Regions from separate parts of the Fictibacillus sp. S7 genome, predicted to be linked through region 1. Evidence: predicted binding sites of a transcription regulator. Region 1 holds the regulator's gene; each other region holds the start of a gene.
What was found. The regulator LexA, encoded in region 1, represses DNA repair genes until DNA is damaged. The targets are predictions, from matches to a motif close to CGAACATATGTTCG.

Region 1 (7,769 bases):
AGTGATTTTTGAGCTTCAACTGCAAGGCTTACCTCAGATCCGGAAGCAAGAAGAATCGCTTGTGGAGTTCCTTCCGCTTCTGAAATGATATAAGCACCTTTTTTAACGTTCTCATATGCATTCTCTTTTGTTCCAGGCAAAATCGGAAGAGCTTGCCTTGTAAGCACAAGAGCCGTTGGTGTATCTGTGCTTTCAAGAGCCAATTTCCATGCTGCCACAGATTCATATGCATCTGCAGGACGGATTACAGATAATCCAGGCATTGCACGAAGTGACGCAAGCTGTTCAACCGGTTCATGAGTAGGTCCGTCTTCCCCAACAGCCACACTGTCATGCGTGAATACGAAGGTTACAGGAAGACCCATAATGGACGCAAGGCGAATGGCCGGACGCAAGTAATCGGAGAATACGAAGAATGTTGCACCAAAAACTTTTAATCCGCCATGGAGCGCCATACCGTTGACCGCAGCACCCATTGCGAATTCACGAACACCAAACCAGATGTTGCGTCCGCTGTAATCTTCGCGGCTGAAATTGGTTTCACCTTTTAGCATGGTGTTGTTGGATCCCGCAAGGTCAGCAGAACCACCAAACAGCCAAGGAATGTTTTGAGCAAAAGCATTTAATGCATTCCCTGATGAAGCACGTGTTGCGATCGCTTTATCAAACTCAGGAAGGTTTGCATCAAAGTTTTCTGGAAGCTTGTTGTCAATTGCCAACTTTAATTGAGCAGCTGCTTCGCTGTGCTCTTTTTCATAGCGGGCAAACAAGTCATTCCATTCTGCTTCTTTCTTTTGGTTTTCCTCTTTTACTGAAGCAAAATGATCTCTCACTTCGTCCGGAACGTAAAAGTCTTCTTCAAATACCCAGTCATACGCCGCTTTCGTCAGTTTAACTTCATCTGATCCAAGCGGTGCACCGTGGGAAGCTGATTTACCGGATTTGTTTGGAGATCCAAAACCAATTACGGTTTTAACTTCAATAAGTGTTGGATGTTTTGTATCTTTTTTCGCTTCAGCGATCGCATTTTCGATCTCTTTAAGATCAGTGCCGTCTTCGACACGAATCACTTGCCAGCCATAGGCTTTAAAACGATCCTGCACGCTTTCAGAGAAAGAAAGGTGCAAATCACCATCAAGTGAAATATCGTTGGAATCATACATAACAACCAGTTTACCAAGACCAAGGTGGCCTGCAAGTGAAGCTGCTTCAGCTGATACACCTTCCATTAGGTCTCCATCACCACAGATAGAGTAAGTATGGTGGTCAACCACTTCAAAGCCATCTTTGTTGTAAGTCGCAGCGAGGTGGCGTTCAGCCATTGCCATACCAACAGCCATCGCAATACCTTGTCCGAGTGGTCCAGTTGTGGCATCAACCCCAGCAGTGTGACGGTATTCCGGATGTCCAGGGGTCTTGCTTCCCCACTGACGGAATTCTTTAAGGTCATCCATGGAAAGATCATAACCGGATAAGTGAAGCAGGCTGTATAAAAGCATGGAACCGTGTCCTGCAGACAGTACAAAACGGTCACGGTTGAACCATTGCGGGTTCTCAGGATTGTGGTTCATGAACTTTGTCCAAAGGCTGTAAGCCATAGGTGCGGCACCCATAGGCATTCCCGGGTGACCCGATTTGGCTTTTTCGATGCTATCTATAGCCAAAGTTCGAATTGTGTTAATTGATAATTGATCAATTGAAGCAGTAGACATTAATTTCATCATCCCTTCATCTACATATGAACATATGTAAAAGATTTGTCGATTCAATCATAAACATTTTGGCCTGTTTATACAAGCACAATGCCCTTCATTAGTTTCCCTTAAAGTATTGCCTTCATACAAATAAAAAAGCCCGCATTATAACTTTTGTTATAATACAGGCAGTATCACTTACGCCAGTGCGGGAAGGTCACAGTAAAAGATGTCTTCGGTTTCATCATAATCCAGCTTCATTTCCTCAAGAATCCATTCATCGTCCGGTCTAAAAAAAAACGTCAGTCCGCTCACTTCATGGATCTGATCACCATCACCAGGCATTGCGGGAATTACGCCTACAGAGTATCCGCCATGGCTAGTGCTTCCTGCATACCTTGCGAAAAGCCGAATGGCTTCACCTTCGTTCAAATCAATTTCACGATACAATTTTACAACAGAATCCGTTATTGAAAAAGTCACTTTGTTCTCCCCTTCCAAAGTTGTTATAGTACAGTATATAGGAAATTCAGAATTTTGCAACAAGAAAAAAAGCCTGATTTCATTTGAAATCAGGCTTCCTTTTAATGCTTTATATTTTTTTGGCTTTTTTTGCTTTCTTTCAGCTTCTCCGGTGTCACATCATTGCCTTCAGGGTCAATGATGGTCAATGAATGCAATCTATTTTGAAAAGAAGTTCTGACATTCTTCAGATACTCTTCTCGTAATTCTTTTTGCTCTGCAGCTTCTTCAGTGGATAAACCTTCTTGTTTCGACTTCTTTGCAAGAAAGTTGAGCCGTTCCAATTTGTCTGGTGTAAGCATGAACACCTCTCCTTTTATATTCGATATGCCTATCATAAACGAATATCAGGTAGGGTTTCCAGTCACAGCACTTTCTATATACTCTTTATACCGCCGGTGAACTGTTGCTTTCGATGCTTCATATCCAAATCCCCGGAGGGTTCCTGCAATCTCAGCGAACGTAAGATCCATCCTGCGAAGACGAATGATTTCTTCAATCGGCAATTCTTTGCGCTCCCTGCCGCCATTGTGGATATTCTTTAAATTTTTCTGCGGCTTGTACCCTTTTTGAACCGCTTTTTTCATTCCACGTTTAATTTTCAAATTATGGAGCTTTCTCTGGTACTCCTCTACCACCGCCACAATTTCAAGCACCATCGATTCTGCCTCGGAAAGATGATACTCTCCCTGGCTGCTGAAGGTATACACTTTAATTTCACGTTTCAGCAGTTCATGAAGCAGTACAATTTTGGCATTCCCCCTGCCCAGCCGGGTATCATCTGATACCAAAAGAACTTCAAATTCACCGCTCTGGGCCATTTCAATGATGCGCAGCAAGCCTTCCCGTTCGAGGCTGTACCCGCTTTCCCGTTCCTTGATGACAGAAACGATCGTAAAATCATGCTCTTTAGCCAATCTTGTTAATTCTTCTTCCTGCCGGGAAAGAGAAGCGGCCTGCTCCTCCTTCTCTGTGCTTACCCTGCAATAAATAATGGCGTTCAAGTAACATCACCTGTCTTTTTCTGCTTTGATTGGAATGATGAGCTTCTGGCCCGGTGTAATGGCCCCTGCCTGTATTCCGTTGTTCTTCTCCACCCAGTCTACAAATGCCCAATTGCTTTTGTGGTCCTTAGTATATTCTTCTGCAATTTTCCAGAGTGAATCTCCCTTATTAACTGTAATCTCCATATACTCCTTCGAGCCTTCAACATGTGTCTGATGGGCAAACATAAAAAACCCTGCTGCAAAAATAGATATTAGCATAACTACCGGTGAAAATCCCTTCATTTCCTATCACCCCTGCGAATGTTTGTTCCTATTTGTTCTCATTATAATGGGAACAGCTGTTCTTTTCAAGGGTTTTTTTCGAACTTATGTTTGTATATCTTGCTTTTAAATGCTATACTTTTTTCAAGAGTATTCAGTGAATGAGGTGCGAATATAATGACAAAGTTATCCAGAAGACAGATTGATATCCTGGAATTTATTAAAGAGGAAGTTAATGCAAAGGGATACCCTCCTTCCGTTCGGGAAATCGGAGAAGCCGTCGGGCTGGCGTCCAGCTCTACCGTTCATGGCCATCTTTCTCGTCTGGAGAAAAAAGGGCTGATTCGCCGTGACCCTACCAAACCAAGGGCCATTGAAGTATTGGGGCTTGAATCCGACCAGATCATCACCAAATCACGATCCGTCAATGTGCCGATCATCGGTAAGGTTACTGCTGGATCTCCGATTACGGCCATTGAAAATGTGGATGAGTACTTCTCTCTTCCAGAGCATGTAGTAGGAGACGATAATGTTTTTATGTTAACTGTAGAAGGAGACAGTATGATTGAAGCAGGCATTTACGATCGGGACTTGGTTGTCGTAAAGCAGCAGCCTACAGCGGAAAATGGTGATATCATCGTAGCGATGACAGACGAGAATGAAGCAACCGTCAAACGGTTCTTTAAAGAGAAAGACCATATCCGTCTGCAGCCTGAAAATTCTTCGTTATCACCCATCCTTCTTCCAAACGTGACCATCCTCGGAAAAGTAATTGGTGTGTACCGCACCTTACATTAAAAATAAGCAAACAGCGGCCCGGCATAACTGCCGGGCCGCTGTTTTTAGGATTATAAATGAAAATTGGTGCCATCTGTTGTGGCTTTAATAACTCCGCTTCGAATGACAAAGTCTCCAAAGTGTTCGCCTTCAAGACGCTCTTTCGCATATTTCGGGAAAAGAACTTTTAATTCCTTTAGTATTTCTTCCTCCCCTATGTTCTCGCGGTACATTTTGCTCAAACGGCTGCCATCAAAAGCTGCACCCAAATACATATTGTATTTGCCCGGCGCCTTGCCGATAAAGCCAATTTCACCGAGTGCATGCCGTGCACATCCATTAGGGCAGCCGGTCATCCGAACGGTGATTTCCTCGTTGCGCAACCCGTTTTCATCCGCAATCTGATCAATTTTGTCCATCAGCACCGGCAGATAGCGCTCCGCTTCAGCCATAGCAAGGCCGCACGTCGGAAGTGCTACACAAGCCATAGAATTTCGGCGGATAGCAGAAACGTTCTGGCTGTTGAGCATTCCATATTGATCGAGAAGATTCGTGATCTCCTGCTTCTTTTCCTCGGACACATTTGCAATGATCAAGTTCTGGTTCGCAGTTAAACGGAACTCCCCAGTGTGAACCTTGGCAATTTCACGCAGGCCGGTCATCAGCTTGTAGTTTTCAAAGTCTGTAATACGACCACCTTCAACAAACAGCGTAAAATGCCATTGATCTTGAAGACCCTGAACCCAGCCATATCTGTCTCCATTATCCTCAAAGGAAAAGTCCCTAGCTTCGGCCAGGCTCCAACCGAGTCGGTTTTCCAATTCTTCTTTTACGGTTTCAACCCCCAGGCGGTCAACTGTATATTTAAAACGGGCGTTTTTTCGCTTGGAACGGTTTCCGTAGTCTCGTTGAATAGTAATGGTTTTTTCCGCCACCTCAAGAATCTGGTCAGGCGTGCAAAAACCAATCACTTTGGACAGCTGCGGGTAGGTTTCCTTATCTCCGTGGCTCATACCCATGCCGCCGCCAATTGCAATATTAAAACCAGTCAACTTGCCATCTTCAATAACCGCAATGAATCCGAGATCCTGTGAAAAGACATCGATATCATTTGATGGAGGAACAGCAATGCCGATTTTAAATTTACGCGGCAGGTAAAGCGGCCCGTACATCGGTTCCACTTCATCTGCATCCGGTGTGCCTGCCACCTTTTCTTCGTCAAGCCAGATTTCGTGGTACGCTCTAGTTCTTGGCAAGAGGTATTCGCTCAGTTTCTTGGACCATTCGTATACTTCTGAATGAATTTCGGATTGGTAAGGGTTTGAAATGCACATCACATTCCGGTTTACGTCTCCGCATGCGGCAATCGTATCCATAAGGGAAGCATGGATGGCCTGGATCGTACTTTTCATGTTCCACTTCAAAATGCCATGCATCTGGAAGGTCTGCCTTGTGGTCAATTTCAGTGTTCCATTTCCATACTGATTTCCCAGCCGGTCCATGGTGAGCCATTGTGATGGTGTGGCAACACCACCCGGGAGTCTCACGCGCAGCATGAATTGATAAGCAGGCTCAAGCTTTTGTTTCTGCCGCTCAGTGCGAAGATCACGGTCATCCTGAAGATAGCTGCCGTGATGCTTCATGAGACGGTTGTCATCGTCCGGGATACCTGAACTGATCCTGTCAAGCATCACTTCCTTCAGCGTACCCCTCAAATAATTACTTTCTTCTTTTATACGTTCAACATCACTCGGCTTGCCGTCAGGTGCTTTTAATTTAGGATTTGACATCTTTAAAACTCCTTTCTGTTCCCGCTTAATACACATCACGCTGATATCGTTTTTCCTGCTGCATACGGGCCACATAGTCTTCCGCTTGTTCGCGTGTCATGTTTCCTTCTTTCTCAATGATGTCGATCAATGTTTCATGTACATCATGGGCCATGTTTTTCTCATCTCCACAAATATAGAGAACCGCTCCATCTTCAAGCCACTGGAAGAATTCCTTGCTCTGTTCAAGCATGCGGTGCTGAACGTATACCTTTTCCTCAGAATCACGGGAGAAGGCCACATCCATCTTCGTCAAAACACCGCCTTTAAGCCATTTTTGCCATTCTGTCTGATAGAGAAAATCGGTGACGAAATGCTGATCGCCAAAGAACATCCAGGATTTCCCCCCTGCTCCCCGCTCCTCACGCTCTTGCATAAAGGCTCTAAATGGTGCCACCCCAGTTCCGGGGCCAACCATAATGATCGGTGTTTCGCCATTTTCAGGCAACTTGAAATTCTGGTTATGCTGGATGTAAACCGGAAGCGTGTGACCAGGCTCCAGCCGCTCCGCACAAAGAATGGAGCATACACCGTTCCGGTTTCGTCCAAACGATTCATACCTTAAAGCGCCAATGGTAAGATGAACTTCATCCGGATTGGCTTCAAGGCTTGAGGCAATGGAATACAAACGGGCAGGCATCTTTCTCAGCATGCTGACAAAGTCCTGCGGTGAAGCTGCCCACGGACCAAAGTCCTGAATCAGATCCAGCAGATCGCGGCCGGAAAGGTAGTTTTTCAATTCTTCTTCATGTCCAGCCGACAACATTTCATGAAGTTTTTCATTTTCGGTAAATTGCGCTGCCTGCTGAAGAAGCGGCTTGGTGAGAACCGTAATTTCAAAATTGGTAATCAGCGCCTGTTTCAAAGGTGCTACATCGCCCTGCTTGTTTACAGTGACGATTTCTTCTGGATTCCATTTGAGCTCATCCAGAAGCATATCGACCAAAACGGCGTCGTTCTCCGGATAAATCCCCAGGCTGTCTCCCGGTTCATAGGATAAATTGGAGCCTTCAAGAGAGATTTCGAGATGCCGTGTTTCTTTATTCGATCCACGTCCATTCAAGTTGATGTTTTCAAGTACCTCAGCTTGAAATGGATTGGTTCGAGAGTATTGCGATTCCCCGGAGGTTGCAGGAACATTCGCTGATGAAACACTGCTGACCGCTTCTTCCTGTGTATCATTTAATGATTCCACCACGTTCAAAATCCACTCAGCCGCCGGCTCATCATAATCAAGGTCACAATCCACACGAGGCGTCAGGCGAGTTCCGCCAAGATCTTCGAGCACTTTATCGAACTCTTTTCCTGTCTGGCAGAAAAACTCGTAAGAGCTGTCGCCAAGAGACAATACGGAAAAATGAAGGTCTTCAAGCTGCGGAGCACGTTTGCCATGGACAAATTCATGAAAAGAAATTGCATTGTCCGGAGGATCTCCTTCTCCATGGGTACTGACGATGATTAAAAGGTTTTTAAGTTTTTTCAATTGATTGGGTTTAAAATCACTCATGGATGAAACAGTCACATCATACCCTTTTTCCTTCAAGGTTTTGCTGCTGCTTTCAGCAATACCTTGGGCATTTCCGGTCTGTGATCCGTAAAGAATGGTAATTTCTTTTGATACCGGTTGAGATACTGGTGCAGGAACCGCTTGCAAAGTTTCGCCGTTTGCTGAAGGCATC
Region 2 (7,769 bases), 1.8 Mb from region 1:
TGAAGGAAAAATATATGGGCTTTATGAAAACAAACATATAATATGGTATGAAACTTTAATTTTACAACGAATTAGGGAGATTGGTAATGCAGCGGCACACGAGGCTGTAATACCAACATCTGAAGAATTGCACGGTGCTATCGAAATAATAGAGAGATTATTAGTTAATCTATATCAACTTAAAAATCATAAATTGTTAAAAAAAGAAAAACAAAACAATAGAAACTAAAGGAAATATCTCCCTTTAAGTCGAAAGTAGTAGACAGAAGGGAGGTGTTTTTTTGAAGTTAGTAGTTCAATGTGAAAAATGTAATAATTTTGTAGAATTAATTCCAACAAAATTTGGTCAACATGCAAATTTTAGTTCTATTGAAAGCCGCTTTAAAGCATCTGAAATACAAATAGAATTTGACCATGATGCTGATAGTGCGGAAGAAGTCACTCCTGTTCTCGAAGAAATTAGAATTGATTGTAACTCTTGTGGAGATTACATAGTATTAAATGAATTCCCATCCCATGTATACAGGTACAGGTAACTGATCTCATTAAAAGAGAAGAGGAACTAATTTGAATGAAACCGAACTTCTAGAAAGACTCGACTTTATTGAATTTAGACAAAGATTGTTGTTTGATAATACAGATTTGGATCGTTTGTTCTTTGAATATGAAATTACTAGGAAACAATCCAAGGAAATATTAAATTTGTTTGCAAGCATGCGAAAATCTTTAGAAGAAAATAATGAACTTAGTGATATGAGGTATGAATCAGATATTTATGAAATAGTACCGCACCTCAAAGGTGACTATCATTTTGCTGAATTTGTAGCAAAGCATCTACATGAAGATGGTAGATATCAGGAAGTTTTTGAAGCATTGTATAGCGATAATCCAAAGTATAAAACTTATTTACAAAAGTAAAGGAAAGAGCGCTCCTAAAAGGGAGTGTTTTTTCTTATTTGGAAAAGGACTTTAGACCTATGTTGTCGAATTATGTAAAAAAACGAAAGTAGGTGTCCTTCTTGCACATTGATTATTATAAGGAAAATATTGATGTGATGACTGAGGTTGAAATCAAGACTGCTCTAATCGAATTTTTACAGAACCACTCCAAGATGAAATGCCAGGAATATACACCAGAGGATTACTTTAATGAGAATCAACATATTTATTTTAATGTGGTTCACACCAAAAAACGCAAATCCTTAAGAATGCTTCTTTATAGATTAATAAAAGGTTAATGAAATTTTACATCCACCAAATCATCAAGTTTAATTTTATATAGTTCATTGTGGTAGTCCACTATCCTTAACTCACGTTTATAGGTATCAACATAGTGTACTTTTCCAATAAGTAAGTGAAAATCGTCGTGCTTAAAGTATGTAATACATAAAAATAAGTCTTCAGCCATCGCTTCACATATCGTTTCTTCGATTAACTCCAATTGCTGTTCGTCAAGTTCAGGTTTCACTTTTTTATTTTGATCCCAGTCAAACTCCCTTAGTTTCTTAACATGTTCAGGCAGCATCATAGCCGTCCATTTTATTGCTCCACGATCTCGAATGCTCATATTAATCAACTCCTTTGTATAGTATATACCACGAAGTACGAATATATGTTCTCTTTTTTGGAAAATAATTAATTTCCACTTAAAGGAAATATAAATTTCTCGTCTAATATATTTGAGTAAAAGGGCGAGAGGGGAACAAATATTGAATAAGAAATTTAAAATCATTTTTTTAAGTTCTGTTTCATTAATTGTTTTGTTGATTGCTGGTTTATTTTATGTGGGGAATTTAAATGGGAAGAGTACTAAAGAAACATTTGCACTAGGAACACATGATAAAGACAAAGAAGAACTTATAAACTTGCTTGTGGCAAAAGATTATGAAAAAGCCCTTTCTAAATCGAGTAAGCAAGATACAGACTTTAAAAGGGATATTTATCTTATTTCAGGGGCTTTTTTAAAACAGGAAGAAATAGATAATGAAGATGAAAGTCTAATTAGTAAAATACATGATTATAAAGACCTCGTTTCTGATATTGAGGTTGTAAAGAATGTACCAAAGGAAGTTCAATCAAATGTAGATGCACTTTATGAAAATGCTAAAGCGAATCTACAGTACCTAGTTAATAAATCTGATGCTGTTCAATCAAATTTAAAAGGAGTTCCTGAAGTGGGTATGTCTAAATCAGAGGTATTGTCTACTACATGGGGAAATCCGATTGATATTAATACAACAAAAACTGCTTCATCAAATAAAGAACAATGGGTCTATTCAGGTTATAAATATGTTTATTTCGAGGATGGAGTAGTAACAACCATTCAAGAATAGCAATCGACATTCTAAGATAGAAGTAACCCGTCAGTATATTGGGTACTTCGCTCACGAATTAAAAGAAACAATGGACAAAGCAAATCCATTAAGAGGATTATTATAAGCAGAGGGTTTATCCCCCTACTTTTTTATATATTGAATTCGCAAGTTACAATCATTAACACAAAAGGTTAAATATTGCTTAATCAATCGTGGATTTAAGTCCTCTACTTGTTCAATGTTTTGAGTTGCTAACCATTCATTCCATACCTTAAAGAGTGTGACATAACAAGTGATACTGTTCTGAGTTAAACCTTCAAACTTTTTCTCTGCTAGAAATTACTTCTGAGCCAATTCGATTAACATAAAAAGACCTCCATTCGATTTGAACAGAGGTCTAACTTAAGCAAAAGTAGGTCACGTTTAGACCATATAGCACTTTTGCGTGATTATGTATTTGGTGGAGACTAGCGGGATCGAACCGCTGACCTTTTGTGAAGTTTCCTGTTCTTTTCTATAGTGCCTAGAAATGCTTTTATATCACATTTTTAGGATATTTTTATTGTTTAAATGAACTGTAGTTGCCGTTAGTTTTCAATAGTGTGTGACGACGATGTGACCATAGAGTGACCAATATTTTTGAAGTAACCTTTAATGCAGTTGAGATGTGATAGTATGCCAATTAACACAAGAAATTTGTTTAATAAAGTAACATTGTTTTTTCTTAAACAGAAACAAAAGTAAGCACTCCCTTCTGGTTGTCTTGTTCCTATTTTACATGATGATCATATTTTAAAAATTGTGTATAATGGATATAACAGGAAGGGAAGGGTGATATGCAACTACACACGGATAAACAACCCGTGATTGATACCGATGTACAAAGAGGAAAGTATTACCCATTAAAATTTATTGGCAGTCTTCTCTGCGGTTTGATTTTGGCTGTTATTGTAGTTTCTACACTCGTAGCCGGTGCTATAGAATTGATTGATAAATTAGGCGGGCCAAAGTATGCGTTTATAAGGGTTTTTACTTTCATCGCCTATACTATTTCCGGCATTGTATGTACCGTTCTTACCGCAAGATGGCTTCGAACGAGATCGCCAGAAATGCAGCAGTTTGGTTTTAATATGCCGAATCCTTTTTACAGCAAATATGCTGTTTTGCGTGAAAAGATCGGGGATACAGAACTGCTAAAAGAGAACCAAAAGATAAAGAAGCAGCTTCAAGAGAACGGCGAGAGACTCGACGAATCCGGAAGATTACTCATAGCAACTGCTAAAAAGCTATCGGAAGGTGTTAACCGTGAAATAAAATTAAGGAAGCTTATTGAGATATTCGAACGGAATACAAAGAATACAAGCAGACTGGTCCGTTCCTTACATACATTGCTTTCAGAACACAAAGAAGGTTGGAAGAAGGAGTTTATGGATAATGTGCTGAATGAGTGTGTTACGTGCCTTTATTCTAACAAATCCGATAAATCTGCTTCACTTTTCCTTATAAACGAATATAATAAATTAAAGATATTTGCATACTACAGGATTGATACCAAGTCGGCAAGGGAAAAGAGTTTTGCAAAGGGTGAAGGGTTTGCCGGAGAAGTTTGGGAATTAGGCGATACAAAAACGTTGGCAGATGTTTATAAAGACGGCGGTTGGTCTCACAAAAAGGAACACCTCGATCATTACACCTCCATAATTGGTACTCCAATTTGGGTAAAGGGTAATATTATCGGCGTTCTTTGCATTCAGAGCGAGGATAAAGCAGAGTTTAAGCAAGACGATGAAGTTATGATTAGAAGTTATGCTGATATCTGCGGACTAGCTGAATTATGTGATATGATTATTAAACAAGAGGAAATTGAAACAGCCGTTACAATTGAAACAGACCCAGAAAGGGGCGTTAAAAATGGCAGTGATTGATAAGAAAATGGAAAGAATAAGTCCATTTGAATCCATTAATGAAATTGACAAAGAGTTAGAAACATCTCAAAAGGAAACCAATGAGCTACTTGCAGAGGTATTGGATTTTATGAATATACAGTCAATCGGGACTTTTAGTGTTAGTGAAGATACAGAATATTATTCATCGAAAAAGAAGCGCGCCTAATATTAGGCGTGTTTTTTTTGCCTAAAATGGTCTTCATGGTCAAGAAGTAACCTAAAAAGGGAAGTTTTTTTTACAACTGAATATAGAATAGCTTCAGAAAAACACAAGTCGGTTATTATTATTTAGGAGAACACCGACTACAATCTAGGGTTTAATTTTTCTATATTCAGCACTCTAGTCGGTTGGAATGCTGTGCGTTGATAGAAAGAGTGAAATAAAGAAGTTTCCATGTTGCGAAGGCTGAATAGCCCTCGCTTTTTTATATCTTTAAAGTACTGAAATCCGAAAAAGGCACCGAAGCTTCTAAAACTAGTGTGAAGGAAGAGAACTTAATGTTTCTGATAAATGCTTCATCAAACATTTTTTGTTAAACTATTATTAGATAGAAATTTTTATTTGACACATTAAACGGGGGAAATAAAATGTCAACAGCAAGTATTGGATTCGAAGAAAAGCTTTGGTTAATGGCAGATAAACTAAGAGGTAGCATGGATGCTTCGGAATATAAAAATGTCGTATTGGGATTATTGTTTTTGAAATATGTTTCAGATGCATTTGAAGAAAAACACAACGAATTATCCCAAGATGAATGGGCTGATCCAGAAGATAAAGATGAGTATGCTGCTGAGAATATTTTCTGGGTTCCCAAAGATGCACGGTGGTCTTTTGTTAAAGAAAATGCAAAAAAGCCGGAGATTGGCCAAATTATTGACCAAGCAATGATTTCTATTGAAAAAGAGAATGATTCATTAAGAGGGGTGCTTCCAAAAGATTTTGCGCGCCCTGCATTAGACAAGACGCGTCTAGGTGAAACCATTGATTTGTTTTCCTTTAAAGTAGGGGATCAAGAGAGCCGGTCTAAAGATGTTCTTGGCCGTGTATATGAATACTTTCTAAGTAAATTTGCAAGTGCCGAAGGAAAAAATGGAGGTGAGTTCTACACGCCTACTTCCATTGTTAAGCTACTGGTTAAAATGCTTGAACCTTATAAAGGCAGAGTTTATGACCCATGCTGTGGTTCTGGTGGAATGTTTGTTCAAAGTGAAAAATTTGTTGAAGAACATCAGGGAAGGCTTGGTGACATCGCAGTTTACGGACAAGAGTCAAATCCGACTACTTGGCGACTTTGCAAAATGAATCTAGCTATTCGTGGTATAGATGGAAATATTGGTGAGCACAATGCAGACACCTTTCATAAGGATTTACATAAAGGATTAAAGGCTGATTACATCCTAGCAAATCCTCCCTTTAATATCAGTGATTGGGGCGGTGAAAAATTAAAAGAAGATGTACGTTGGAGTTATGGTACACCACCAGTTGGAAATGCAAACTATGCATGGATTCAGCATATGGTATCAAAGCTTGCCCCCTCTGGGACAGCAGGATTTGTCCTTGCGAACGGATCGATGTCAACAAGCACGGCTAGTGAATTGGAAATTCGTCGCAATTTAATTGAAAATGATTTAGTAGAGTGTATTGTCACACTTCCAGGTCAGCTATTCTATTCAACTCAAATCCCTGTGAGCCTCTGGTTTGTCACACGAAACAAAGCTGCAAAAGGACAGCGTGACCGCAAGGGAGAAATTTTGTTTATTGATGCTCGTAAACTAGGGTACATGGCAGATCGTACTCATAAAGAGCTTGCAATTGAAGATATTCAAAAAGTTACTGAAGCTTATCATGCTTGGCGTGGAACAAATGAACAAAGTTATGAAAATATACTAGGCTTTTGTAAAGCAGCTACATTAGAAGAAGTAAAGGGAAATGAATATATCTTATCTCCTGGAAGGTATGTAGGGTTTGAAGATTTAGAAGAAGACGGGGAACCTTTTGAAGAGAAGATGTTAAGGTTAACGACTGGGCTATCTGAGCAGTTTGCAAAGTCAAAATCACTTGAAGATGATATCCGCCGAGCTTTGGAGGGGATTGGATATGGAATATAGTATATTTGGGAGGATTTCAGATAACTGGAAGTATTGTAAAATTGGAGATGTTGTAAATCTAAGGCAAGGATTGCAAATTTCGTCTAAAAGAAGAGTTTCGGAAGAGCTTGATGGATATATACCTTTATTAAAAATAACGGACTTACCTAAGGGGAAGTTTTCGGAATATGTTACTGATATTAAGGAACAGTACGTCGCTGTTAAAGAGGATATAATTTATACTAGAACAGGACAAGTAGGATTAGTTTATACAGATGTAGAGGGGTGTGTTCATAATAATTGTTTTAAGGTTGAGTACAATTCAAATCAATTGGATAAAATGTTCTTATTTTATTACTTGAACAATAAATATTTCAAAGAGTTAGCAAATAATGTAGCTTCTGGAAGTGTCCAAAAAGATTTAACTCATTCCTCATTTAAAACACTACCTTTTGCTTTTCCTGAAATATCATTACAAAAAAAAATATCTTCAATCCTATTTTCATTAGATAAAAAAATAAATATAAACCTTTCAATTAATTCAGACCTCGAACAAATCGCCCAAACCCTTTTCAAACGCTGGTTTATCGACTTTGAATTTCCGAATGAAAACGGAGAGCCTTATCAATCAAGTGGCGGGAAGATGGTGGAAAGTGAGTTGGGGTTGATTCCTGAGGGGTGGAATGTATTAAACTTTAATAAATTTGTTCAAAGCATTTCAGAATCTATAAATAAAAAATCAAAAGAGAGTGCAATCTTCTTAAATACATCTGATATTTTAGAAGGTAAAGTTTTGAAAAAAAGTTATTCACCTACTAAAGAAATGCCTGGACAAGCGAAAAAACTAATTAAAAAAAATGATATTTTATACAGTGAAATTAGACCTGCAAATAAAAGGTTTGCTTATGTGGATTTTGATGCAAATGATTATGTCGTTTCAACTAAACTCATGGTGTTAAGAGCTGATGAAGATATATTTCCAAGTAAAGTATTATACCTTTATTTAAAAAATGAGGATACTATTAATAAATTACAGCAAATTGCAGAAACAAGATCAGGGACTTTTCCACAAATAACATTTAAGCAACTGTCACAATTTATATTTGCAATACCTGAAAAAGAGCAATTTACTAAGAATTATGCGATCCTTAAAAACATAGTTGATCATCAACTTAGCTTGATGCAAGAAATCGAAAGACTTAAAGAATTAAGAGATATCCTTCTTCCGAAACTTCTCTCAGGAGAAATTGAAATCCCAACAGAAAGTGAGGAACTGGAACATGTACAGCTTTAATGAAGATGAATTAGAACATGCCACGCTTGATTGGCTGGAAGAGATCGGATATGAAGTGGCGAGTGGCCCAGATCTTGCACATGATGGTATTTCTCCTGAGAGACAGGATTACTCAACGGTATTTTT
Region 3 (7,769 bases), 530 kb from region 1:
AGAAACTCGATGGAAAGGTTTATGCTCAAGTGTCTGCACAGATTCCGGGCAATGACGTCCAAGGTGTCACACAGGATGTCATCAAGAGCATAAATGATAAAGTGGACCTTCCAAAAGATGTGTCGACTGAAGGTGGTGGCGGAAGTGAAGAAACCACCCAAACCTTTAAAGAGCTTGGCCTGGCCATTGCTGTAGCCATCGGCCTTGTCTACTTGACGATGCTCATCACCTTCGGCCGTGCACGGATCCCATTTATTATTCTGTCATCTCTTATTTTCGTTCCGGTGGGTGCAATAGGCGGTCTGTACCTGGCGGATGAGCCGCTTTCAGTCAGTGCGATGATCGGCATTCTCATGCTGATCGGTATCGTAACCACCAATGCCATCGTTCTCGTCGACCGGATCGGACAAAACCGCGATCTGAAAGGCATGACAATCCGAGAAGCATTGCTTGAAGCCGGAAAAACACGACTTCGACCAATTTTGATGACGGCATTTGCCACAATTGCTGCCCTCTTTCCGCTGGCCCTGACCTCTTCATCGGGTACGTTGATTTCAAAAGGGCTCGCCGTGGTGGTAATCGGCGGTTTGACGACCTCCACCCTGCTCACATTACTTATTGTTCCTGTACTATATGAACTCTTTTTCAGGAAGCAGGCGAAAAGAGAACAACGGGAATCCAAAGCCTGATCTCCAAAATAAAACGGCGGAACCTGTTGAACTGCACCCCTTTTGTTAGACACATCTAACAATAGGAGGTGCAGTTTTTTCATGACCAAGTATTCTTTGGAAACTAAATTAGCTGCTGTTCATGCTTATCTTCAGGGGGGAGATTCCTTTAAAGAAACCGCTTATAAACACAGTGTGACTTCATCAATGTTAAAAGAATGGGTGGCCAAGTTTCGAAAACACGGAGAAATGGCTTTTCAAGAATCATATACAAATCATTCTATCGAGTTTAAAATGGACGTACTTCACTATATAAACGAAACGGGAGTATCTATCTCAGAAGCTGCCGCCCATTTCAACGTGGCTTCTCCCAGCACCGTTTGGAATTGGTATCAACTTTTTGAAACGCAAGGGATTGAGGCTCTTCGATCAAAGATAAAGGGGCGTTCATCCATGAAAAAAGATTCAAAAAGAAAGCAGCCATCAGAAGGATCCGTCGAAGCTCTACGAGCTGAAAATGAGAGATTACGTATGGAGAATGCATACTTAAAAAAGTTACAAGCCTTAATTCAAGAAGAGGAAAAATCACAGAACAAGTCAAAGCGGAAGTGATTGATGAGTTAAGGCATGAATATAAAGTCATTGACCTCGTTGAGGTCGCAGGCATTCCACGAAGCACGTATTATTACTGGATGAAACAAAAGAATCGTGCAGATAAATATCATGAAGTGAAAGCTGTTATTCAACAGATTTTTAATGAGCACCAAGGTCGATATGGCTATCGTCGGATCCGATGGGAATTACAAAATCAAGGCTATTCACTTAATCATAAAACTGTCCGTCGCTTAATGAATAAAATGAAGATCAAGTCTCTGGTGAAGGTGAAGAAATATCGCTCCTATCGTGGAAATGTTGGAAAAATCGCTCCAAATGTTATAGCACGTAAATTCCAAGCAGCGAAACCGAATGAAAAGTGGGTAACCGATGTGACGGAAATTCAATTACATGGTGAAAAGCTATATTTATCGCCAGTTCTTGACCTATATAATGGAGAAATCGTTGCCTATCAGATGGAACACCGTCCGGTTTACTCTTTGGTTTCAAAGATGCTGGATAAGGCATTCAAACAATTGAAAGAGAACGATGCCCCCATCCTTCACTCTGATCAGGGATGGCATTATCAAATGAAACGGTACCAGCATGCATTGAAAGAAAAAAATATAACACAAAGCATGTCCCGTAAGGGCAACTGTCTTGATAACGCCGCCATGGAGAGTTTCTTTGGCTTATTGAAAAGTGAATTGCTTTATCTCAAAGAATTTGAAAGTATGGAACACTTTAAAAAAGAATTGGAACAGTATATCGATTACTACAATAAAAAACGGATAAAAGCAAAATTAAAAGGCATGAGCCCGGTTCAATACCGGACTCATGCCGAAGTAGCTGCTTAAAATTTCGTGTCTAACTTTTTGGGTTCAGATCACTGTTGGTTCCGCCGTTTTTCCTATATGAAGAACGGGTTCAGCCGGTCAAGTAGGCGTCCAGCCGGTCAGCCGGCAGCCCTCCGTTTCCGTTTTTTGTACAAAAACTTGTAGAGCAGGTAACAAAGTAGTAAAGTGCCTGCACCAATCAGAATGTATGTCTGTGACGCTTCGAGAATGGAGTTGACGGTTTTTATTTCACCCAGCCTGCCCAAAAAAAGCATGGCAATCGCCAGGGGGAAAACACCAATAAAGGTTAATATTCCAAACTTCCAGCGGTTTACCTTGCTCATTCCTGCCGCATACGAAACATAGTTTCCTATACCAAACGGGCGCGAAAGCGCGATGCTCCACTCACCGTATTTTTTGAAAACCCTTTTGGTTTTCTCTACCTTTTTCTCATCAAACTTCTCTCTCATCTTGCTTTCCAGCTTATAGCCGATCATGTACGGCACATAACTGAACAATGTATAAACAGCACTTACCGCTAATGCCAGCAGCACCGTCTCCATTGGACTTGGCTTCAGCAGAAACCCATAGATTAAAATAACGAGCGCTCCGGGAAAGGGAACGGAGGAAGCTTCCAGTGCCGTTCCAATAAACAGGCCTGCAGCCCCCAGCTCTCGTAAAAAATGAAAAATGATTTCAAACACAACATTCATTCTCCTTTCCTGTCTTATCCTCCTCTTTATTCCCTTTCCCGCCAATTTCAATCTCTTTGGTTTAATCGCCTCGGGTATGGGGTAGATACGTTTTAAGTCGACGATTTATACAATCCACTTCAGGAGGATAACATACATGAAAAAGATTTGTTCAAAAACCGTTTCCATGACACAGGATGCTTCTAAATTTACCATTCAAAAGATAACGAATTTCGTTAATATATCACGTTCTTATCAATCCAACGTGTTTCTTTGCAAAAACGGCGTTACCCTTCAAGCAAAAAAATTATCTTGCCTGGTTACTTTCTTTATGATGCTTCGCAAGGATGAATCCTTTGTCCTTATTACTGAAGGCGCTGATGCAGACTCCGCGATCCAGCAGCTGCTTCAACAGCTTACACCATCACAAGCGACTACATAAAAAAAAGCGCTGAATTGTGTCAGCGCTTTTTTCTTTGGTTTTTGCCTTAAAGGCCAAGCTTTTTTTGCCACCTTTTTCTTGTGACCACCGGCAGGACAATCAATATGATCAGAATGATCGATGAGATTAAGATTTCCTTCATGCCGGTATGAGCCACCGAAGATCCGATATAGGTATACGCCAGCGTTCCCGGTATGATGCCAATGGCCGTTGCTGCCGCATAATCTCTGAATTTCACATTTGCCGCTGCTGTAAGATAACTTACAAGGTCGTAATTCAGGATGGGCAGTAACCGGAGAATCAGCACATATATGAAGCCTTTCTCTTTGATGCCCTCCTGCACTTTCTGATACTTGCCCTTCCATTCTTTTTTCATCGCTTTTTTTCCAATCCACCTGACCGCCAGATAGGTCATCAGCCCTCCGGAAAGCGACCCTATGTAGGTATACAGACAGCCATAGTATAATCCGAAGGCCAATCCACTTGTAATCGCAAACACAGAGGACGGAAACAGCACAAAGGGTCTCAGGCCGTACAGCACAATAAAAACAATGGGTGCCCATACGCCCCAGGAAAGAATCCACTCCCTTAATACTTCCGGTGTTAAATTCAAATACTTGTGGTTGAAATACCATAGCAGTGCCACGCTTATAGCGATTATTAAAATTTTCATCCGATTTTTTTTGCTGCGAATCAATCGATGTTTCACCTCTCTCCTGTCTTACCTTTATATTTTCCATTACTTTCCGATAGAAGTCACTTTTATTTTCATTATATTTATGACATTTCCTCCTTACCTCTTCATAAGCTGTATAAAAAAGGAGATACAAGGGAGAGAAACGATTTGAAAGTCATTGCGAAAAAACCCATCTATTCCAAAAATGCCGGCCAATTTGTGCAGTTTACCAGTCGTTTTGAGGAACCAGTGTATGTAAAAAAAGGAGAGAAAACGGCTGACGGCAAAAGCCTTCTCGGATTGATTGCATTATCCATCCAGCCGGGACAGGAGATCGAAATAACAAGCAGTGCCGATTTATCTGGTCTGCAGAACCAGCTGTTCCAATCCGATCTGTTTGAAAATGCCGAATAAGCCAGCCGGTAATGACTGTCCCCTGAATGTCAGTGGGGCAGTTTTTTCATACCGGCCGGCATTGTCCTTATAAATGGGTAATGGCGAGGATTGTCTGCAGGTAAACGTCCTGCCGCCCTCCTGCTTCATCCACCATCCTGAGCATACGGCGGCAGGGATCGTAATAATGGATGCGTCCCCTCACTCGTTTGCTCGTGAGAGCGCCGCCCCGGCACATAATCTCCACCTGGCTTGCCTCTTCCATAGCCAGAAGAATCTGCTGATTCATCTCCTCCAGCAGCTGCTCATCCCATTCATGGTCTTCAGCTGCATCTCTGTCTTCCTGTTCCCATTCCCTTAAGTGCTTCACATGCTCCGGCAGCATCATGGAGGTCCATTTCAGGCTTCCTCGGTCTTTGATCATAGGTGAGACGTCCTCCTTTCTCTATGCCTTATGGCCGCCCAGGAGGGTACTGCGGTGCAGTGCTGTCCCCCCGCTCGTATACGACACGGCCCGAAGAAGAGCAGTTGATCCGTACTTTTTGCGGATATCATCCATCACATACCCAAGCTTTCGTTTTTTGGGATGCTCTAGCGTAAAGATGCTTAATTGAGTCTCATTGTCCTCGCACACATTGGAAAGGCAAATCGAAATCTTTCGGACGGTCTTTCCTTCATAAAACGCATGAAACAACTCCAGGCAGATCTCATAGATCTCCATTGTAATATTGGTCGGTTCCGGAACGGTTTTTGAGCGGTAAAACCCCCCTCCCCATTCCTCCTTGCTGTAGCCGATTCCAAGGCTGACCGTTCTCCCTGCCTTTTTGGCTGTCCGGGCCCTCCTTGCCACCTCTTCGCACATTTCGAGAATGACATGCTGTACCTCCTTCGGGTCCGTATAATCCCTCAGCAGAATCTGGCTTTTGCCATAGCTGATCTGTCCCTGCATAATGGGCGCCCCGACCTCCGAGAGGTCCACACCCCAGGCATGATAATACAGCTGGTTTCCCATAATGCCGAACTTTTTTTCCAAAAGCGCCAAAGGATAGTGGGCGAGATCCCCGACCGTCGTGATCCCCATCAGGTTGAGCGTCCGTTCCACCCGTGACCCAATGCCCCACATCTTGCTCAGGGGCGAAAGAATCCATAGTTTTTTCGGAATATCCTCATACGTCCACGTGGCCACCCCTTCCTTTTTCGCCTCCAAATCAAGACAGAGTTTCGCCATCAGCATATTGGGGCCGATGCCGATCGCGCAGGGCAGGCCGAACTCTTCCTTGATGGCGGTGCGAATGGCTGTTGCCAGCTGCATCGGCCCTCCCCATAACCGTTCGGTGCCGTCCGCCTGTATGAAGCTTTCGTCCACACTGTACGTATGAATGGCTTCCTTCGGGACGAATCGGTTAAGCAGACGCGTGATCTCCATGGAGCGCTTTAAAAAGAAGGACATTTGGGCGTCCACAATATGAATGCGGCTGTCTTTGGGAATTTCAAAAAGCCGGTTTCCCGTCCGGATACCAAAGTCCCTTTTTAAACAGGGAGAAGCAGCCAGGACCACGCTTCCCTGCCTTTCGGTGTTTCCGACGACGGCAAGGTAACAGTCCAGCGGATCCAGCCCTAAACGCACAGCCGCACAGCTGGCGTAAAAACTCTTCATGTCCATGCACAAAATTGAACGATTTTGAACCTTGGAATAATCGATCAACTTCCTCACTCCTTCAAAATGCAAACGTTCGTTCCCTTTATTATGTATACCCATTTTAACCGAATATATGTTCTGTTCTCAATGGAAATTTTTTCAGGTACTTTTCCACCCTTAAAAATCCTTGACCACGGATGGCAGGTAAGCTAAATTGTGTACAAGAGGAAAGGGTAAAGATAATGGAAGAGCATCTGCTGCGCAAATGGCTGGAAAAAGCCTTGTTAACCTATTTTAACGATAAAAAAACCATCCCGTATACGGAAAAGGAATATGCCTTGCTTTTGGAGCACATCCAAAAGGAATGGCAAACCGCAGAGGATCGGACCCTTACCTCGCCGTGCAGGATGTCGTATATGATTTTGTGACCCAACAATAAAAACCCTCTCTTGTCTTTAAGAGAGGGTTTGCGTTATCCGTTGCTTTCCACCGTTTCCTTTTCAAAAAAATGTTCCCATGCTTCCCGGATCCCTCCGGCGCAGTGGTTTTCTGCCCGGAAAATAAGCGGATGTTCAGGAAGCTTTTTCAGTTCATCCTGGCAGTTCCCCACCACAACGGCAGGATAGCCCATTGTAATCATGTCACGATCATTTCCGGAGTCGCCGGCTATAAGAACATTGGCTTTCTCCCACCCCTTTTCACGAAGCAGAAAGGAAAGGGCTTCACCCTTGCCAGCATTTGGCGGAAGAATGTCCACATCTCTGCCCGAGCTAAAAATCAGCTTGTGCGGCACTCCGTTTTCTTCCAGTTTTTGTTTTACTTCTTCAAATGCTCCTGCATCCTCGGCAAAGTAAGAAAGACGGTGTGTAGAGGGAATGGATTGAGGCGTAAGCCCGCTGCACTGGGCGGCAATCCGGGAAATTTTCTCGGGCCACCACTGCTCCTCCAATGTTTTCTTCCATCGCTCATGAAGCTCCGAATCATCAAAATCATACATTTCTGTCCCAACATCGGAAATGAGGATGGATGGCATAGGGAGGTTTTCCGCCTTGATCAGTTCCATCGTCGAATCATGATGCCGTCCGGTCACATAGACGAGTTCAACCTCATAGGTTCGTTCCCCGTAATATTCAAATAAGGCAGAAGTCAGTTCCTTTTCTCCTACAAGCGTTCCATCAAGATCAGTAGCTAAAAGATGTGTAACGTTTTTTTGTTTCACCTTTCAGAACCTCCTCATATACCTGCTCGACTCTCGCTGCCACATTTGGCCAGCGATAATCGCGTTCTGCAAGAGAGGACGCCTGTTTGCCAAGCCTTTGTGCGATAATGTCATTGTTTAAAATAATTTCAAGGGTCAAAGCCAGATCCTGCGGGTCTTTTGGTGTAACAAGCAAGCCGGTTTCCCCTTCAACGACCACGTTTTGCAGTCCGCCGACACGCGATGCAATCACAGGGCAACCGCAAGCCTGGGCTTCTGCCGCCACCATACCGAACGATTCATAATAGGACGGCACCACCGCCACATTCGCAGCATTAAAGTAGGCTGCCAGTTCTTCCTGGCTTTTTGGCCCGATAAAACGGACATAACGCTCGATTCCTTTTACCCATGAGCGCTGTTTCTCCGCCACCGGAAGCTGGTCGTCGTCGATCTCTTCCTTTTGTCCTCCGGCCAGAACCAGTTTGGTGTCGGACGGCACATCGCCCCATTGGATTAAATACCTGAAAGCTTGAAGCAAGGTTTCAACGCCTTTCGTTTCTTCGAGCCTTCCTGCATAAAATACCAAAGGTCCATGGACGCCAAGCTTTTGTTTGGTAGCTGATCGCTGGTT
Region 4 (7,769 bases), 910 kb from region 1:
CAAAGAACTTGCCCGGTTTAAAGCTCTTTACACCACAGCTTTTCTCCTGCTTTATGCTCATGACATGAAAGATTCGCACCTGCAAAAAGCTGCTGCTCAAAGCTTCGACCTTCTTCGAAGCTGAGCGGCAGCTTTTCTTTTATAGTGGAAACCGCAGGATAACAGTCGTTCCCCGTCCTTCTTCACTTTTCAGGTCAATGGTCCCCTCATGAATCTGCATAATTTTCCTGGATACCATCAGCCCAAGACCAATTCCCTTTTCTTTATTGGAATAAAAGGGTTCTCCAACCCGGTCAAGACGCTCAGCCGGCATGCCCTGGCCATTATCTCTGATGGTGATATTCACCTGATGTTCATCCGCAAAGGAAGATATCCAAAGCTTACCGCCATTCGTCATGGCGTCTGAAGCATTTTTGAACAAATTTAAGATGAGCTGTCGAATGTGTTTTTCATCGCATTTGATAAATGGAAGATCAACATTCAGGTCTGGAATTATTGAAATGTTTTGCAGAAAGGGCTCATTCTTCATTTGTCTCAGCAAGTCTTTCAATATAAGCGCTATATTTTTCTTTACAAGTTTTATTTCATGGTGCGGCTTTGCAAGGATTAAAAATTCATGAAGAACTTGCTCAATCGTTTCCAGCTCAGACATGATAATTTCTTCATACGGGATATTCACCTTATGCTGGTTCATTTGCAGAAACCCTTTAATCGTCGTTAAAGGGTTTCTAATTTCGTGCGCAACCCCGGCAGCCAACTGACTGACAATCTCAAATTTCTCTGCTTTTTGAATCTGTTGTTCATTTTCTTTCAGGTCGGTGATATCCTCCCAGATGCTGACGTTTTTGAAAACCTTATCTTTTACCGGAAATACAGGATATCGCCGCCAGCGGATCCAGCGCTGTCCTCTTTTGGGATGGTTCAGCCGGTAGTCAATGTTAATAATCGTTTCCGGACGTTTTTCGCCGGTAGAGCGTACAGCTTCCTGATCCTCCGGATGAATGCATTGCAAGGCGAGCACCGGGTTATTCAGAATCTCAGCTAAGGGCCTGCCTAAAATATCTTCTCCGCCAGCGCTGAGAAAATAGATTTTGGAGAAGTCCGGTGAATGGATGCAAAAGCTCTCCTTAGCATTCTCCGTTATTTCACGGAGAATTTCCTGGCTTTCCTGCAGTCTCTGGAGAACGTTCTGAAGCTCGGTGTAGTCTTTTAAAAACACGGCAACACCGTTGTCCGTTGGATAGGTCCGAATATCAAAATATTTGTCCAATGTATCTGAATACACTTGAAATTTGCATGGAACTTGTTGTTCGATGGTTTTTTTGAAATGCTCTTTAAAAGGGTGCTGCAGAACAACCGGGAAAGCATCCGATATTACCTTGCCCAGCAGCTCTTCCGCAGGAATTTTCCACATTTTCTGAAGCGGTTTGTTCATGTATGTGAATCGTAATTCCTCATCCAATGTATAAAAGCCATCCGTGATGCTTTCAAGAATCGTTTCACACCGTTTATTGGCTTCCTTCAATTCCGCTGTTTTTCTTACCAATTCCCACTCGATCTGTTTACGCTTGGAGATATCTCTTGTTACCGCACTTAAGGCAATTACATTGCCATTTTCATCTTTAACCGGAGAAATAGTAACGCTTACATTTAGCAACTCTCTATTCTTTTTAAGTCTCTGTGTTTCAAGATTTGCAATTTTTTGGCCGGTTTTGGCCACTTCCAGATAATGAAGGAAACTGGGATACAACAACGGGGGCATGTTAGGCAATGTCCGTCCAATCATTTCATCCTGTGACCAGCCAAACAATTCTTCAAAAGCTGGATTTATAGCCAGTACATTGGTTTCAAGATCGATCATAACCGCAGGGTCCGCTTGCTTTTCGATGACGGATTTGTGGAGTTCAAGCGCGGCTTTTCCATCACTAATCGGCGAGAGAATACCTTTTAAATACAACAATTGATTATTAACGATGGTTCCATGGGTCCATTTCACATGTCTGATATCCCCTGTTTTGCCCATAACCTTGCAATCAAAATGGGCGTATTCCGAAGTACGGAGCCCACTGCTCCAGCGTGTAAATTGCTCATGCAGTTCAGGTGGAAAAAAACTGATTAATGGCCGGTGAAGGATCTCCTGTTGTTCATAGCCAGTGAGGTTATTCCAAGCTGAGTTCGTATGTTGGATCATGCCTTGTTCATTGCAAACAATATATATTTCTTCGGATACTTGAAAAAACCATTCTGCATTCAACCTTATCCCTCCCTTTCTTCTAATCATGAACCACAAATCAAAAAAATTCATCCTCTATTTTTTTACAATTAAACCTCCCCATTTTCTGTATCGACCAAACCTTTGAGGTGTCAATTCTATTAAAAAAAGGAAATCTTGTCAGATTTCCTTCTCGCTCAAAGCATCTTCTTTCTTTTTCATCTCCATATGTTCCACATGGGCAGCTCCCCATTGGTGCATGGCATCCATGACGGTCTCCAGACTTTTTCCGTATTCCGTAATCGAATATTCCACTTTTGGAGGGATCTGCGGATAAACTTTTCGCTGGACAATATCCTGCTCTTCCAGTTCACGCAGGTGAAGAGTAAGCATTCGCTGAGTGATATCAGGCATTAATCTTCTGAGTTCATTAAAACGCAACACATCTCCATTCAGCAGATGTTGTATAATAATCGGTTTCCACTTTCCAACAATCATATCCAATGCCACAACGACCTGGCATTGCTCGGGATTTTTCTTCATCCTTGCTGCCTCCACTTTTACAGTACCTTTTTTTATACTATAACACATAAATGTGCCTACTTCACAAATTCAATCCTAAGCGTGATAATAACACATGCACATGTTCTGTGTTGTAAATTTACAAGAAAAGGTGGAAATAACAATGGCAAAAGTATTATATATCACTGCCCACCCTCATGATGAGGCTCAATCCTTTAGCATGGCTGCCGGAAAGGCATTTATCGAAGAATATAAAAATCTGAATGCTGAGGATGAGATCGTTCATATCGATCTTTATAAAGAAAATATCCCGCAAATCGATGCGGATGTATTCAGCGGCTGGGGAAAATTGCAAAGCGGTAAAGGCTTTGAAGAACTATCTGCAAGTGAAAAGGAAAAAGTGGAACGTTTGGGTCAGCTTAGCGAACAATTCGTTGCAGCAGACAAATATGTATTCGTAACACCGCTTTGGAACTTCTCATTCCCGCCTGTAATGAAAGCATATCTTGATTCCGTTGCAGTTGCAGGAAAAACATTCAAGTATACAGAGCTTGGCCCTGTAGGTCTTCTAACCGACAAAAAAGCCATTCACATTCAAGCTCGCGGCGGCATTTACTCTGAAGGCCCTGCAGCAGAACTAGAAATGGGGCACCGTTACCTTGGCATCATGATGAACTTCTTCGGTGTTCCTTCTTTCGATGGCGTATTTATCGAAGGACAAGCAGCCATGCCTGAAAAAGCACAAGAAATCAAAGAAAACGGCGTTGCACGCGCTAAGGATGCAGCACATACTTTCTAATAATTATAAAACAAAAAAGGCAGATCTTTTACAAAGATCTGCCTTTTTTGTTTACCTAAAAAAGAACAGGATCAAAAGCCTCTTTCAAATAGCTGTTGATCAGGGGAATTGTAAATTCTTTGTTATACCGTTCAGAGGCCACACACCTTCCATCCCACTGAAGTGTATCCAGCTTGGTCTCGCTATCTTCGTTTTTTAACTGGATATAAATGATTCCATTGGGTGACCGTTCAAAGCAGAGAACACTTTGTTTAATCATGATTTGGGCAAAGATGCCGGGGACTGCTTCGTTAATCACAATGTTAATTTCATCCGTTTTTTCTTCTACAGATCGTAATTTAAATTTCATGTCACCAAAAAAGACGTTAATGGAATGCTGGGCTTTATCAATATGTACACGCGCTTTATGATCCAATATGTACATTTCCTTTACCTTTTGAATGAGTTTTTCTGAGTATGACATACATCGCACCTGCCTTTTTCTATTCAAGCAATACATTCGATAATCATGCAAAATTTTCCTTCCTGTTTCTGTCTATTTTTCTGTTTTTGCGTCATTTCATGTCTATGTTATATCTCTCCCTTAAAAAGGGCAGACTACAATGAGTTTTGAACGAATCCTAAGCACATTGTTTTATCGCACCATTCGGATTGTGTTACCATGATTTTGATTTTAATTCTTAAACCACAGGAGGAGTCTTGTCCATGCCACATCTTTTTTCTCCACTAACCATTAAGGATATTACACTTCGAAACCGCATTGGTGTCTCACCTATGTGCCAATATAGTGCCGAAGACGGAGTACCGAATGATTGGCACTTCGTACACTTGGGATCACGTGCAGTCGGTGGAGCCGGCCTGGTGATCGTGGAAGCTACCGCTGTAGAACCAAGAGGGCGCATCTCACCCGAAGACCTGGGGATCTATACGGATCGGCATATCGAACCCTTTAAACGCATCACTGCTTTTTTGAAAGAGCATGGTGCCGTACCAGGAATCCAGCTCGCCCATGCTGGACGAAAAGCATCCACCTACAGCCCATGGAAGGAAAAAGAAGCACCGGCTGCCGGAGTTCCAAATGATCAGGGCGGCTGGGATGTGGTCGGACCGAGTGCCATCCCATTTAATGACGGATACAAAGAACCGAAAGAACTGAGCGTGGAAGAAATCAAGGAAATTCAGGAGAACTTCCGACAGGCCACCATCAGGGCGCGTGAAGCCGGCTTTGAGTGGATGGAATTCCATGGTGCACACGGATATCTGGCTCACAGCTTTTTCTCCCCGCTTTCCAATAAGCGTACAGATGAATATGGCGGAAGCTTTGACAACCGCATCCGCTTTGTATTGGAAACCGTTCGTGTGATGCGCCAAGAATGGCCCGAAAATCTTCCGTTTACTGTCCGTATTTCAGCTACCGACTGGGTAGACGACGGATGGACACTGGAAGAATCCATTGAACTCTCCAAACGCCTCAAACAAGAAGGTGTAGACCTTATCGATTGCAGCTCTGGCGGTAATGTTCCAAAAGCGCCGATCCCCGTCGGTGCCGGTTACCAAAACCTTTTTGCAGAAAAAATCCGCCAGCAAGCGGATATTGCAACTGCGGCAGTAGGTATGATCACACAAGGCATGCAGGCAGACGAAATCATCCGCAATGAAAAAGCAGATCTTGTTCTTTTGGCCCGCGAGCTTCTCCGTGATCCATACTGGCCGCTTCGTGCTGCGGAAACGGTGCATAAGAAAAATGAACTTCATATTCCTCCTCAATATGAGCGGGGATGGTAAAAAAATCAGGGTAAGGATGCTGCTGCATCCTTGCCCTTTTTTGATTGCCTGGGAAAATCTTCTCTTCATGGTTATGGCCCAACCTTCTTTTTTATATATTAAAAAAGAACGATATGGAGGTGATACGGTGGCTGTTGTGCAAGCCAGTAATTCAGATATTAATCTTCTCGCCCGTTTGCTCAGAGCTGAAGGTGAAGGTGAAGGAGTTCGCGGGATGCAGCTGATTGGCAACGTTGGAATCAACCGAATCCGGGCCAATTGTTCCGACTTTAAAGGCCTCAGAACCATCCCCCAGATGATTTACCAGCCCCACGCATTTGAAGCCGTGACCCATGGCTATTTTTATCAGGCCGCCAGATCCAGTGAAAAGCGGCTCGCCAGGCGTGCAATTAGTGGAGAACGCTTTTGGCCGGCTAAATATAGTCTCTGGTATTTCAGGCCTCAGGGCGATTGCCCGCCGACCTGGTATGACCAGCCGTTTGTTGCACGATATAAGCTTCATTGTTTTTATCAGCCGACAGCTGAAGAATGTGACAATGTATATAGTACCTTTTAATCGGATGGGCATGATATAAGACTCAGTTTTCTCCAAATCAGCCTTATATCATGACTGTCCATTTTTTCCAGTTTAAAAAGAACGTGTGTTCGGTTATTATAGGTAGAAAGGAGGATGAGTGATGTGATTCGGGACCGTGGTAACATAAAATGGAAAACCAGCTTGATGCTCCCCGAGACAGTAACACATCTTAAGAACTACTTTCTGGAGGAGTATTACGAAGAAGAAGAGCTGGAGCCGGATGAACAGCATTTGGAGGAAATGGATCAGTTGGTCCTTCAAGCCTTGGAATTTTCATTTACCTTGCTGTTTACCGTTTATCAAAGGGGCCATCTGCACAGAGTCAAAGGAATGGTCCATTATATGGATGAGAAGAACCGTATCTTGAGAGTGATCGATGAAAACGGTCAGCTACATATTTTGCGCATTTCAGCGATTAAAGACATTTCCAGAGCTGAGGAGTAGATGAATATCGTAGAAAAAGGGGACAACACCTTTAGTGTAGTCCCCTTTTTTTATTGGATGTTTTCAATAGCCTGCTTTACATTGCCATATACCCTAATCGTTGTAAAATCAATGCCTGCCTGAACAATCCGGCTGGCTAATTCTGGACGTATCCCCGTTATCAGGATTTCAATGCCAAGAAGCTGAAAAACACTTTGTATATTAAAAATGTACATCGCTACTTCTGTATTAACGTTCACGATTCCTGAAAAATCAATGATTAAATGGTGAATGTGCAGCTGCTGAATCCTTGGAACCACATGGTTGATCAAATGATCCGTCCGGTCGGCATCTATCTTTCCAATCAGAGGAAGGATAGCAATCTTGTCCTGAATCGGAACAACCGGATTGGATAATTCTTTGATTTCATTTTGCGCGGCATTAATGAGATGGTCTTTATATCGTTCAAAAGCAAAAACCGTTTCATTAATACTCAGATCCAAAATGTGGTTCACTCGCTTGATGATCATCACGACATCCTGAGTGCCAAGCTGATATTCCATCCCCAGCTTGGTCATATAATCAGCAAAAACGATCCGTGTATCTGGATACCGCATCAAAATTTGGGAAATCTCAAGCCCGCTTTTGGCAGTTGTCTCTCCATTCTTTTTGCTCCACTCCATTAAAACCTCAGGAGCAGAGCCTTCCTCACAATCCAGAGAATCTGCCAGAAACACAATAAATTCATTATACATTTGTTTTGCCTGTATAATTTCCTCTTTCGGAATATAAAATTCAAAGCGCCCAATAATCTCGTCAACGACTTCTGAAGCAATGGACGCTGAATGGTTGGTAAGATAGTTTGCCAAGGTATTGATAGAGTCCATGGTTACTCTCCTATTAAGATAGTAATATTTAAATCGATAGGTGTTTTAATATTAAGCACCTAAATAACATAAGCTTATTATAGCTTATTTCGACATAATAGGTAGAAATATGTTAGCAACCTATCATGAAATCTTTTGCCTGTGCTACGATATAAGAAAGGCAGGTGAGTATATGAGTAAAAAAATAGAATCCTTCCTTTTACAGCCGATGGATTCCGGCCATGCCGAACATAAGCTTCAGCTCGAGGTAAAGAACCGGGAGTTTTTTCAAACATTCACTCCCTTAAGAAACCCTGAATTCTATACGCTGGAAGGCCAGCAGGAACGGCTGAACATGATTGAGCGGATGCGTGAGCTTAGACAGCAATATACGTTTGGTATTTTTTCAAAGGAAACCGGCGATTTAATCGGAGATGCTTCCCTGTTTAAAATTGAAAGGGAGCCTGTACAAAGCTGTATGCTTGGCTACTGCCTGGACCAGACCTATAACGGGAGAGGATACATGAGCTCGATCGTTCAAAAAATGGTCTCCTATGCCTTTGATGAACTTAAACTGCATCGTAT

Region 2: the regulator LexA is predicted to act here: its motif matches at 1,606-1,619, upstream of DMO16_RS14695 (YolD-like family protein).
Region 3: the regulator LexA is predicted to act here: its motif matches at 6,067-6,080, upstream of DMO16_RS02495 (DNA polymerase thumb domain-containing protein).
Region 4: the regulator LexA is predicted to act here: its motif matches at 5,953-5,966, upstream of DMO16_RS09915 (YolD-like family protein).

What each region holds. Positions count from the first base shown of each region.
Region 1 covers NZ_QJKL01000001.1:1,020,273-1,028,041, forward strand. Annotated here, with positions in the region: gene tkt (transketolase) at 1-1,712, opposite strand, end outside; gene DMO16_RS05200 (HesB/YadR/YfhF family protein) at 1,893-2,177, opposite strand; gene DMO16_RS05205 (DUF896 domain-containing protein) at 2,279-2,518, opposite strand; gene DMO16_RS05210 (YneB family resolvase-like protein) at 2,564-3,220, opposite strand; gene yneA (cell division suppressor protein YneA) at 3,227-3,505, opposite strand; gene lexA (transcriptional repressor LexA) at 3,662-4,282, shown strand; gene cysI (assimilatory sulfite reductase (NADPH) hemoprotein subunit) at 4,333-6,051, opposite strand; gene DMO16_RS05230 (assimilatory sulfite reductase (NADPH) flavoprotein subunit) at 6,077-7,769, opposite strand, start outside.
Region 2 covers NZ_QJKL01000001.1:2,851,191-2,858,959, reverse strand. Annotated here, with positions in the region: gene DMO16_RS14710 (DUF4145 domain-containing protein) at 1-229, shown strand, start outside; gene DMO16_RS14705 (hypothetical protein) at 282-536, shown strand; gene DMO16_RS14700 (DUF1878 domain-containing protein) at 568-918, shown strand; gene DMO16_RS14695 (YolD-like family protein) at 1,235-1,567, opposite strand; gene DMO16_RS14690 (hypothetical protein) at 1,710-2,333, shown strand; gene DMO16_RS14685 (GAF domain-containing protein) at 3,179-4,240, shown strand; gene DMO16_RS14680 (hypothetical protein) at 4,227-4,427, shown strand; gene DMO16_RS14675 (type I restriction-modification system subunit M) at 4,850-6,370, shown strand; gene DMO16_RS14670 (restriction endonuclease subunit S) at 6,360-7,643, shown strand; gene DMO16_RS14665 (type I restriction endonuclease subunit R) at 7,630-7,769, shown strand, end outside.
Region 3 covers NZ_QJKL01000001.1:485,736-493,504, reverse strand. Annotated here, with positions in the region: gene DMO16_RS02530 (efflux RND transporter permease subunit) at 1-689, shown strand, start outside; one part of gene DMO16_RS02525 (IS3 family transposase) at 771-1,230, shown strand; one part of gene DMO16_RS02525 (IS3 family transposase) at 1,230-2,119, shown strand; gene DMO16_RS02520 (DedA family protein) at 2,218-2,811, opposite strand; gene DMO16_RS02515 (HPr family phosphocarrier protein) at 2,948-3,232, shown strand; gene DMO16_RS02510 (TVP38/TMEM64 family protein) at 3,279-3,905, opposite strand; gene DMO16_RS24105 (HPr family phosphocarrier protein) at 4,077-4,322, shown strand; gene DMO16_RS02500 (YolD-like family protein) at 4,390-4,725, opposite strand; gene DMO16_RS02495 (DNA polymerase thumb domain-containing protein) at 4,747-6,006, opposite strand; gene DMO16_RS02490 (hypothetical protein) at 6,183-6,368, shown strand; gene DMO16_RS02485 (HAD-IIB family hydrolase) at 6,413-7,159, opposite strand; gene DMO16_RS02480 (glycosyltransferase) at 7,122-7,769, opposite strand, start outside.
Region 4 covers NZ_QJKL01000001.1:1,932,049-1,939,817, forward strand. Annotated here, with positions in the region: gene DMO16_RS09880 (phosphotransferase) at 1-124, shown strand, start outside; gene DMO16_RS09885 (PAS domain S-box protein) at 140-2,254, opposite strand; gene DMO16_RS09890 (winged helix-turn-helix transcriptional regulator) at 2,393-2,755, opposite strand; gene DMO16_RS09895 (FMN-dependent NADH-azoreductase) at 2,898-3,533, shown strand; gene DMO16_RS09900 (hypothetical protein) at 3,589-3,996, opposite strand; gene DMO16_RS09905 (NADH:flavin oxidoreductase/NADH oxidase) at 4,239-5,318, shown strand; gene DMO16_RS09910 (cell wall hydrolase) at 5,446-5,874, shown strand; gene DMO16_RS09915 (YolD-like family protein) at 5,998-6,339, shown strand; gene DMO16_RS09920 (STAS domain-containing protein) at 6,390-7,205, opposite strand; gene DMO16_RS09925 (GNAT family N-acetyltransferase) at 7,378-7,769, shown strand, end outside.